Regions from separate parts of the Cupriavidus sp. Met-2 genome, predicted to be linked through region 1. Evidence: predicted binding sites of a transcription regulator. Region 1 holds the regulator's gene; the other holds the start of a gene.
What was found. Region 1 encodes LexA, which represses DNA repair genes until DNA is damaged. Its sites were predicted from a motif close to ACTGTATNNNNATACAGT; they were not measured.

Region 1 (5,145 bases):
CGCTTCATGGTCTGCTTGTAGTGGTCGGCGGAATCCATCAGCGAGAACAGGGAGAACAGCACCATCTGCACCTGCTGCGGCGTAGAAAGACCGGCGGTATGGTTCAGTGCCACCGTGCGGCTGTCGGCAACCACTCGGTCGATAAAGGGCAGCTTCTCTGGTTCGGTGGTAATGGAGGAATAGCGCTTGTTCAGATCCTTCTGAATATTCTTGGGGAGGTTCGCCAGTTGCTCGTCGAAAAGATTCGACTTGTGCGTGGCAATAACGCCGAGGCGCCAGCCGGTGGCGCCGAAGTACTTGGAGTACGAGTACACCAGGAGCGTGTTCTTGGGGCACATCGCAAACAGCGAGACGAAATTGTCGGCGAAGGTACCGTACACATCGTCCGTCAGGAGAATCAGATCTGGGCGTTCTTCAACGATGCTGGCGATGTATTTCAGGCTTTCATCGCTCATTTTTACGGAAGGCGGATTGCTGGGGTTCACCAGGAAAAACGCCTTAACCTTGGGATCTCGCAGCTTGTCGAGTTCCTTCTTCGGGTACTGCCATCCACCTGCGGGATCGGCATCGATCGAAACTTCTGTCAGGTGGTATTCGGCCAGTTCCGGAATTTCGATATACGGCGTGAAGATCGGCATTCCCAGTGCGATCGTGTCACCGGGATTGAGCAGATGATTGACCTTCAGCGAATTGAAGAGGTACGTCATCGCGGCGGTTCCGCCTTCTACGGCGTACAGGTCGAAATCGCCCAGGAACGGATGCGCGCCAATCATTTCCTTGCGGATGTACTGCTTGACGATCTTCTCGCTCAGTCGGAGCATCCGGTCGGGAACAGGATAGTTACAGGCCAGGATCCCTTCGCACATTTCGTACAGGAAATCACCGCCATCCAGACCAAGCTGGTCGCGCACATACGATACGGCGCCGGTCAGGAATTTGACGCCAGGAACGTCCTTGTGCACGCGGGCATAAAGGTCGAACCGCTCCTCGATACCTGCGCGTCGCGGAAAACCGCCGACACCTTCTGGCAAATACGAAAATGACCTTTCCGATTCGATCATGGCGAACTGGCCGAGCTGCCAGAAGCCATGTCGCGGGATGGTTGCCAGAAAATTCGGATTACCTCGCCCGGCATTTAGCATCAGGCGATTCGATACGCTTCCTGCCAACTTGATGAGTTCGTCCTTGAGTTCGAAAGGCGACAGGCTGGCGAGCCTTGACGTATCGTGCTTGGCCATCGTGCATCTCCTGAAGGTGCTGAGCGGTATAGGGGTGTGGGAGGGACGAAAGGCTTCAACCTTTCGTCATCGTCGGATCGAATGGGGCAAAACCATGCCGGGTTGGCGCTTTCCGCCACGATCGACGTTCTCGGTTGTTACCCTAGCCGGAGAGCGAGAAATTTTCATTGGCCCAAAGAACTACGAATGGCCAGGAAAATGCGCGACGTCGCGAAATCGGGCAAGTAATCTGTAAAGATCAGGAATTGCAGATGCTACGGAGGAGAGCATGACGCTCAGATTTCACGAACTCTCTCCCGATGTGCGGGAGGCTTTGGAGTCCATTTGCGCCAGGCACGGATTCGTCCCAGACGATTTCGAATTCGCGGTTGCGAACGTGCTCAATCCGGGGGAGAGCGCTGCGGATATGGTGACTGTCGAACGCGTGGTCGGCGGCCAGTTACAGAAATACAAAGGAGGCGCCGGTGGGGCTGCGACCTGGCTGGCTGCCTTTGAGGCAGACCTCGCCTCCGATTGGTTCGGTGCGCCGTTGGCCGATTGATGTCGAGTCAGATTGATGATGGTCGGGTCCCGATTAGCGTCGGGTCCCGGGTCCATCATCGCCGGTACATGCAATACGCTGCAGTGCATGGTGACAGCAGAGAACTGGCTGCCTCAGTCAAGAGTTTTCGAGGACGGTTCCGCAAGCTCGAGCATTCGGCAGATGGCGGCCATATTGCCGACCATGGTGCGGCGATGGGTGCCCTGGTAGACGCGAACGCCCTTGATCTGGCGGAAGGGGACCGGCTTGACCGGACGGCGGGATGCGACGGATTCGGATTGCAGCATGGCAACACCTCGTAATTTGCGTTCAGCAGAAGTCCGCACCCGTCGTCCGTAAAGGACGGGGCGGCGTTGGCAAAGCAAAAGCGGGTGACCGGGGCAGGTGGCCAGCTGCCTGGGTCCGGAGAGTCAGAAGCCTGAAGATCTGATCAGGCCAACTGCGATACCCTCCAGGGAGAACTCGTCACGTCCTGCATGCAGGACGATGTTCTGGAAGTCGGGGTTCTCGGCGATCAACTCGATCGTGTCGCCGCGTTTCTTCAAACGTTTGACGGTGACGTCATCGCCCAGACGGGCGACGACAACCTTGCCGTTCGCGGCTTCGCTGGCTTTCTTCACGGCAAGCAGGTCGCCATCCAGAATGCCGGCGTCGCGCATGCTCAGGCCGCGAACGCGGAGTAGATAGTCGGGGCGCTCGTCAAAGACAGAGGCATCGACTTGATACTGCCGGTCGATATGCTCGGCAGCCAGAATCGGGCTGCCAGCTGCGACGCGACCGACTAGTGGCAATGTCAGTTGCAGCACGCCCGCCATCGGTAACGAAAACTGATCGGGTCGTTCAGAGTCGCTACGCGTCACCTTCAGACGAATGCCTCGCGACGCGCCCGGTGTCAGCTCGATCACACCCTTGCGCGCCAGAGCCCGCAGGTGTTCCTCGGCCGAATTGGGGGAGGAGAAGCCGAATTCGGCGGCGATCTCGGCACGAGTGGGCGGAAAGCCCGTGTTGCGGATCGTGTCGCGGATCAGGTCGAAAATCTGCTGCTGCCGGGGTGTCAGGGTCGCCATGGGTCGCAGGTCTTGTGCCGAAGCACTGTATGTTTAAACAGTATGCTGTGATTTTATACAGTATCGGGTGAAGTGCAAGCACATTTTGCGCAGCCGGCTCAACACGAGTAGTTCTGTGGGGTGAGGCCCACGGGTTTGTCACGGGTTCGGCCAGGCGTTCGCGCAGTTACAATCGGCCCGCCTACAAGCTCCGTCAACCCCGTCCATGTCCGTACTCCTGCCTCGTATCGTTGTGCTCGCGACTGGTGGCACCATCGCCGGTTCGTCCGCAAATCCTGCCAGTAGCGCGCACTATCAGGCTGCGACAGTGCCCGTATCGCAACTTGTACAGGCAGTGCCCGCGCTGGCCGATGTGGCGCGAGTCGAGGCGGAGCAGGTGGCGCAGGTGGACAGCAAGGACATGATGTTCGATCTCTGGCGGATGCTTGCCGCGCGAATCGGGTATTGGTCCGCGCAGGACGATGTCGCCGGGATCGTGATCACACATGGCACTGACACGCTGGAAGAGACGGCGATGTTCCTGCATCTGACACAGGCTTGCCCGTTGCCTGTCGTGATGACGGCGGCCATGCGCCCATCGACGTCGCTTTCCGCTGACGGGCCGCTGAACCTGCTCGATGCGGTGCGCGTGGCGGCAAGCCCGGTGGCAGTTGGCAAAGGTGCGCTCGTGGTGCTGAATCAGCAGATTCATGCCGCGCGTGATGTCGTCAAGGCGCATACGTCGGCTGTCGATGCTTTCCATTCGCCAGTTGCCGGTCCGCTGGGTTTTGTGCAGGACACCTATGTCCATTTCTCGCGCACCCCGGGTCCTGATCAGGCGCCGCGCTTGCCGGTGCCCGCTGCATGGCCGTTGGTGGAGATCGTCGCCAGCTACGCGCAGCCGGGGAGGGTCGGTATCGATGCGATGGTGGCCGCCGGCGTGCTCGGGTTTGTCGTGGCCGCGGCCGGCAACGGTTCCGTGCACGAAACGCTGACGGCCGCGCTGGTCGATGCTGCGGCATGTGGCGTTGCGGTGGCTCGAAGCTCGCGTACCGGTGCTGGTCATGTGGCAATCCCCGCACCGCCGCGACCGGCAGGTGGCGTATTTGTCTCGGCGGGCGACCTCAATCCCTACAAAGCGCGCGTGCTGCTGCTGCTGGCGTTGGCCGGCGACCCTTCGCTGGGGCGCGATGCGGCCCGGCTTCAGGCGCTCTTCGAGCGGTACTGAGACAGGCCGGGTGCCGAATCCTTGCGGGAAGGCCCCTTTCCGGGCTATACTCGCGGGCTACTCAACCTTGCCGCACCGGACGTGACGCCCGGGTGGCTCATCCCAAAAGGAGCGTCAATGCGTCATTACGAAATCGTATTTATCGTCCATCCGGACCAGAGCGAACAAGTGCCGGCGATGATCGAGCGTTACAAGCAGCTCGTCACGTCGCAAAACGGCCAGATTCACCGCGTGGAAGACTGGGGCCGTCGTCAAATGGCCTACATGATCCAGAAGCTGGCCAAGGCTCACTACGTTTGCCTGAACATCGAATGCGGCAAGGACACGCTGGCTGAACTCGAACACGCGTTCAAGTTCAACGACGCTGTGCTGCGTCACCTGATCGTTCAGACCAAGAAGGCCGAGACTGCTCCTTCGCCGATGATGAAGGAAGTGCAGCGCGAAGAAGCCCGCAAGGCCGCGCAAACGACCACGGAAGGCCAGCCCGCCTGAGAGCGGACTGCATTGTTGCGGTGAACCAGCTTCGGCTGACCGCCACGCTCGTCGAGCGAGAGGCGCTGCGCTATACGCCGGCTGGAGTGCCCGTCGTCAACTGCATTCTGCAGCATGCCGGCGAGACACTGGAGGCGGAAACGCCCCGGCAGGTGGAGTTCGCAATCGTGGCCATGGGCATTGGCGCCGTTGGCCAGCAGCTTGAGCGGTTTCCGCTCGATACGCTGCTCGATTGCGAAGGCTTTCTGGCCCGCAAGCACCGCAACAGCAGGACACTGGTCTTTCACATCACTCGATGTAAAGCATTCGAAAAGGATTGAATCATGGCATTCGTCAAACGTGACAACAAGAACAAGAAGCGCTTTCAGCAACAGAACCCGCTGTTCAAGCGCAAGCGCTTCTGCCGCTTCACCGTGGCAGGCGTCGAACAGATCGACTACAAGGATCTGGACACGCTGAAGGACTTCATCGGCGACAACGGCAAGATCACGCCGGCTCGCCTGACCGGTACCAAGGCTCACTATCAGCGTCAGCTGGATACGGCCATCAAGCGCGCTCGCTTCCTGGCGCTGATGCCGTACACCGACCTGCACAAGAACT
Region 2 (5,145 bases), on a different contig from region 1:
CACGCCGGCTTCCTCGAGCACGGCGATGTCGCGCGACGCGGCTTCCAATTGCGCGTCGGTGCGGAATACCTGGAGCGTGCCTTGCTGGCGGCCTTCATAGCTGATGCCGGTATCCGCGCGCAGCGCGCGGATGCAGTCCCGGCTGTACTCGGCCAGACGCACCATGCGCTCCTTGTTCACCGCGTAGCGGTCGGCTGTGCAGTTCTGCAGCATCTGCCACATCCACTGAAGCTGGAACAGCGTGCCGTCGGGTTTGATCGTGAGCGGCGCGTGCTCCTGGAACATCCACTTGATCGCCTTGAGCGGAACGCCGGGTGCTGCCCACGGCGACGCATAGCCCGGAGAGATCTGGCCGGCGTTGGCAAAGCTGGTGCCAAGAGCGGGGCCGCCTTCGCGGTCTACCACGATCACTTCGTGACCGGCGCGGGCCAGATACCACGCACTGGTGACGCCAATAACGCCACTGCCAAGAATTAGAACGCGCATGTTGGGGGCTCTCTACTGCGGAATGGGTGTGTGGGAGAATTCGCTTCTATACTATTGACTTCAAGGCAGTCATAGTTACCGAATTTCTCTGCAAAACAGGAAAAAATCATGAGAACGAGTCGTCAGCCGGTACGTGCGCTGGATCGGCTGGACCGGAAGATTCTGGGGGTCCTGCAGGCCGATGGCCGGATTTCGATGAAGGAGCTGGCGGAGGCCGTCGGGCTGACCATCACGCCGTGCATCGAGCGCGTGAAGCGGCTCGAACGCGACGGGGTCATCATGGGGTACTACGCGCGGCTGAACCCGACGCTGCTTGGCAGCGCGCTGCTGGTCTTCGTCGAGATCTCTCTTGGGAATAAGTCGGGCAACATGTTCGAGCAGTTCCGGCGCGAGGTGCTGCGGATCCCCGAGGTGCTCGAGTGCCACCTGGTATCGGGCGATTTCGATTACCTGATCAAGGCGCGCATCCGCGAGATCGGCGAGTATCGCCGGCTGCTCGGCGACATCCTGCTGCAACTGCCGGGCGCGGCGCAGTCGAAAAGCTACGTGGTAATGGAAGAGATCAAGGAGACGCTGGCGATCGCGGTGGACGAGAAGGAGCGCAGCCAACCAGGCTGACGGCTCCTGGCCTGCTGGCTCAGAAAAGGCTGCCCTGCGGCGAATCCTCGGGCGGCACGCGGAACAGATCGGTGCGCAGCGGGTGGCGCTCTTGATTGAGCCCAAGCCTCCGGCATGCGATCTCGAAACGCTTGCGGACCAGCTCGGCAAAAATGCCCGTCCCGCGCATCCGGCTCGTGAATGTCGCGTCGTTGTGCTTCCCGTTGCGCATGTTCTCGATGATGCTCAGCACATGCTGCTTGCGGCCGGGGAAATGCTCCTCCAGCCATTCGATGAAGATGCCGTGAACCTCTAGCGGCAGGCGCAGCATGACGAAGCCGGCCGACGTTGCCCCAACTTCGCTGCAGGCCTTCAGCACGTTTTCCAGGTCGTAGTCGGTCAGCGCCGGTATCACCGGGGCAAAGAGCACCCCGGCCGGCACGCCCGCCTCGGCCAGCAACCGAATGCCTTCGATCCGTTTTGATGGTGTGCTGGCGCGCGGCTCCATCTTTCTGGCGATATCGGCATCGAGCGTCGTGACGGACATGAATACGCGCGCCAGCCCATTCCGGGCCATACGGGCAAGGATGTCGATATCTCGCGTCACCAGAAACGATTTGGTCGTGATGGCCACCGGGTGCTGGAAGCGTTCCAGCACCTCCAGAATGCCGCGAGTGAGCTGGAATTTCCGCTCGATCGGCTGGTACGGATCGGTGTTGGTGCCGAGCGCGATGACGCTCGGCTTGTAGTGTTTCTTGCGGAGTTCCTGCTCGAGCAGCGTAGCGGCATTTGGCTTGGCGAACAGCTTTGTCTCGAAGTCGAGACCGGGCGACAGGCCCAGGTAGGCATGATTCGGTCGCGCAAAACAGTACGAGCACCCGTGCTCGCAACCCCGGTACATGTTGATCGACTGGTCGAACGGAACATCGGGCGACTGGTTGCGCGAGATGATCGTCCTTGCCGGCTCGATCGCGGTCGTCGTCCGTGGCGCGGGAGACTCGCCGTGCAAGGCCTCCAGATCGGCAAGCATGGCCGCATCCGCCTCTCGGGACAGGCTGTCGAAACGCGATTCCGTGTTCGACAGCGCGCCTCTTCCCTTGCGGAAGCCATCGGGTAGTGACGTCATGGGGGCTCTTGACTCGTACAATCTCCAATACTGTATAAATATACAGTATTGCTGGCGAGATACCAGTGCCCTGATCAGCGCCCTGATGGAATGCGCGCCCTGGGGATTGAACCTCCGGTGGGCTTCAGATCTGGTCAGACGGTACGTGTGGCCAAGGGAGGCGCGTCGTCGCGATCCCAGTAGGGCGGGGAGCCGAACCAGTTGGCAAAGAAGTCGACAAAGGCGTGTGTCTTGGCGGGAACCAGATGCCGGCTCGGATAGACCGCCCAGATCGAGACGACCGGCAATACCGGGTATTCATCGAGCACGGTGACCAACTCGCCGCGGCGCAGGTATGGCGCCACATCCCAGGTCGACTTCAGCGCGATGCCCACGCCCGCGACGATCGCGTCGCGAATCACCTCGCCGTTATCGGCGCGTAGCGTGCCCCGCACGCTCACCGCGCTTTCGCCGACCGGGGTATCAAAACGCCAGGTCGATTGATCGCCAAGGACCAGGCAGTTGTGATTGCGCAGGTCTTCCGGGTGCCGTGGGGAGCCGTGCCGCGCGAGGTATTCCGGCGATGCGCAGATCACACGATGACTGGGCGCGAGTGGCCTGGCGACCAGCGAGGAATCGGGGAGCGCGCCCATGCGGAGCGCGACATCAATGCCACTATCGACGAGGCCGACGATCTGGTCGCTCAGGCGCAGATCCAGTGTGATGCCGGGGTAGGTGGCGAGGAAGGCGGGGATTGCCGGTGAGACATGCTGGCGTCCGAACGAGGCCGGCGCCGTGACACGCAACGGACCGTGCGGAACCTCCGCGCCTCGGCCCACGGATTGCGCGGCCACCTCCGATGCGGCCAGCAATGGCTCGGCGTGGGTCAGGAAGCGCTCGCCATCGCCGGTGAGCGAAAGGCGGCGCGTTGTGCGATGTAGCAGGCGGGTGCCTAGCCGATCCTCCAGTCGCTGGAGCCGGGCGCTGGCGGTCGATGTCGACAGTCCCAGATCGCGTGCGGCCGCCGACAGATTGCCGAGCGCCGCCGCGCGCACGAAGACCGCGATATCGGTCAGGTCGAAAGGCATCGTCGGCGCGTGAAGTGGGGCCAGGCCTTCGGCTATTCCTGCGAGAGTGCCTTGGCTGCCTCGACTTGCGATTCGAAGAACGTCTGGAAGCTGATGGCAAGTCCTGCCATCAGCAGGCCGGTGCCGATCATCAGCGAAAAGATAATCAGGATGACCACGGGCCAGCCCGAGCGCGTGGGCTGGCCATGAGGGTTGTATTGCGCATCCCACTTGTCGTCGGGGCGCAGCCCGAACACGATGGCCGTCAGGAAGGCGCTGATAAGGGACGCGCCGCCGGCCACCGCGAAGACCCAGTTCAGTGCGGTATTGCCGGTGCCGAGGGTCAGCGAGGCGATGCCGAGCACGCCGGCTACGGTGCAAAGCAGGTGGACCCAGCCGAACTTGTCGCCCAGTCCTTTCAGATAGAAACGATGCGCCCCAAGGCTGCCGAGCAGGAAGGCCAGCGCAACGGTGGCCAGTTTCGATTTGCCGCGTGTGTTGCGGGCTTCAGTGGCAATGGCGGAGGCTTGGCTGGCTGCTGGCATCGGTATGGGGACGAAGACGGTATGGGCGCCATGGCGGGCAGTGGTCGCACATTGTACGCCGGGCCCGGACCGATACCCTGGCGGTCAGAACGGCCAGACGGAGGCCAGGGCGCCGGATACCAGCACGGAGATATGTGTTTCGCTGTACAACACGAGCGTCAGCAGCAGCATGAACAGCACTGACAATGACAAATGGCCCGCGTGCCGGGCCAGGCCCGAAAAAAGCGGGGACATGATGAACCTCGACAAGGATGTCTTGTGGAGGCTGCGCCCGACCTTGGTGTCGATCAGTGGGTACCGGGCAGAGGCAGGTCAGGTCGGTTGCCGTCTGCGCAACGACGGCACGCTGTGCGACTCCGGACAGCGCCGGGCGGCAGCCTGTGCGGCGTCAATCAGCACGCACAAATGTAGAGACAAAGGGGGGCGCGTGGAAGTTCCGGCTACGTGACAATCCGTCGGCGTGCCTAGCGTCCGCCGTCGCGCCCGCGCGCCTGCCATCCCGGGCCAACATTGCCGGGGTGTGCTTCGGAATTTCGGAGCGTGGCTTCGCCGGGGCTGTTGCGATCGCCGCCACCGGGCTGGCGTGCGCGTTGTTCGTCGTCGCGCCCGCCAGGGCTGGCGGGGCGTCCGCTCAGACGGTCGTCGTTACGGGCCCTTGCTTCCATGCGATCAATCTGTGCCTGCACATGATCGCGGTTTTCCGCCCGCACGCTGGCGATTTCCCATCCGTTGGCAGCATGCACCGCCTGCACCGTGCGATCGGTGCGGCTGTGATGCCAGAAGGCGACTTGCGCGTGGCTGACTGCAATGCTGCCGCCAAGGCCGGCAACAGCCACGCTACCAGCCACCATAAGGCGCAGGAGGGGGCGGGTAAACATGCGGAATCCCAAGGTCCTGTTGCTGAGAGAAGTCAGGAGTTGGGTTCATGGTACGCAGGGGCCGTGTGACCGCCTATGCCAATCCCGTTACCGGTGTAACGGATTGTTTCGTCAAATTTGTCAGCTTTGGAGCGTCTGCTGCGATGCCGCGCCAGGCCAGCATTGGCGCGGTATCGAAGCGGTTTCAGGGCGCGTAGCGGATGCGATAAATCGCATTGGCTTTGTCGTCGCTAACCAACAGCGAACCGTCGCTTGCCACCTGGACGTCGACCGGGCGACCCCACGCCTTGCCGTCGCACAGCCATCCTTCGGCAAAGATCTCCTGACGAATCACGCGCCCATCGTCATCGAGCACGATCCGTGCAATCCGGTAGCCGATGGCAGTGGAGCGGTTCCAGCTACCGTGCTCGGCGATGAAGATGTTGTTCTTGCGATATTCCGGTGGAAACTGCGTGCCAGTGTAGAAG

Region 2: WD006_RS03400 (PA0069 family radical SAM protein) is a predicted target of LexA. The motif match lies at 2,239-2,256, and genes of this name have one in related genera.

What each region holds. Positions count from the first base shown of each region.
Region 1 is NZ_JBBHZL010000002.1:286,252-291,396, reverse strand. It holds gene WD006_RS06605 (bifunctional aspartate transaminase/aspartate 4-decarboxylase) at 1-1,238, opposite strand, end outside; gene WD006_RS06600 (hypothetical protein) at 1,507-1,779, shown strand; gene WD006_RS06595 (hypothetical protein) at 1,893-2,066, opposite strand; gene lexA (transcriptional repressor LexA) at 2,190-2,846, opposite strand; gene WD006_RS06585 (asparaginase) at 3,052-4,053, shown strand; gene rpsF (30S ribosomal protein S6) at 4,171-4,545, shown strand; gene priB (primosomal replication protein N) at 4,566-4,865, shown strand; gene rpsR (30S ribosomal protein S18) at 4,869-5,145, shown strand, end outside.
Region 2 is NZ_JBBHZL010000001.1:725,079-730,223, forward strand. It holds gene WD006_RS03390 (D-amino acid dehydrogenase) at 1-486, opposite strand, end outside; gene WD006_RS03395 (winged helix-turn-helix transcriptional regulator) at 595-1,104, shown strand; gene WD006_RS03400 (PA0069 family radical SAM protein) at 1,124-2,209, opposite strand; gene WD006_RS03405 (LysR family transcriptional regulator) at 2,344-3,276, opposite strand; gene WD006_RS03410 (NINE protein) at 3,309-3,800, opposite strand; gene WD006_RS03415 (hypothetical protein) at 3,885-4,034, opposite strand; gene WD006_RS03420 (hypothetical protein) at 4,265-4,678, opposite strand; gene WD006_RS03425 (PQQ-dependent sugar dehydrogenase) at 4,863-5,145, opposite strand, start outside.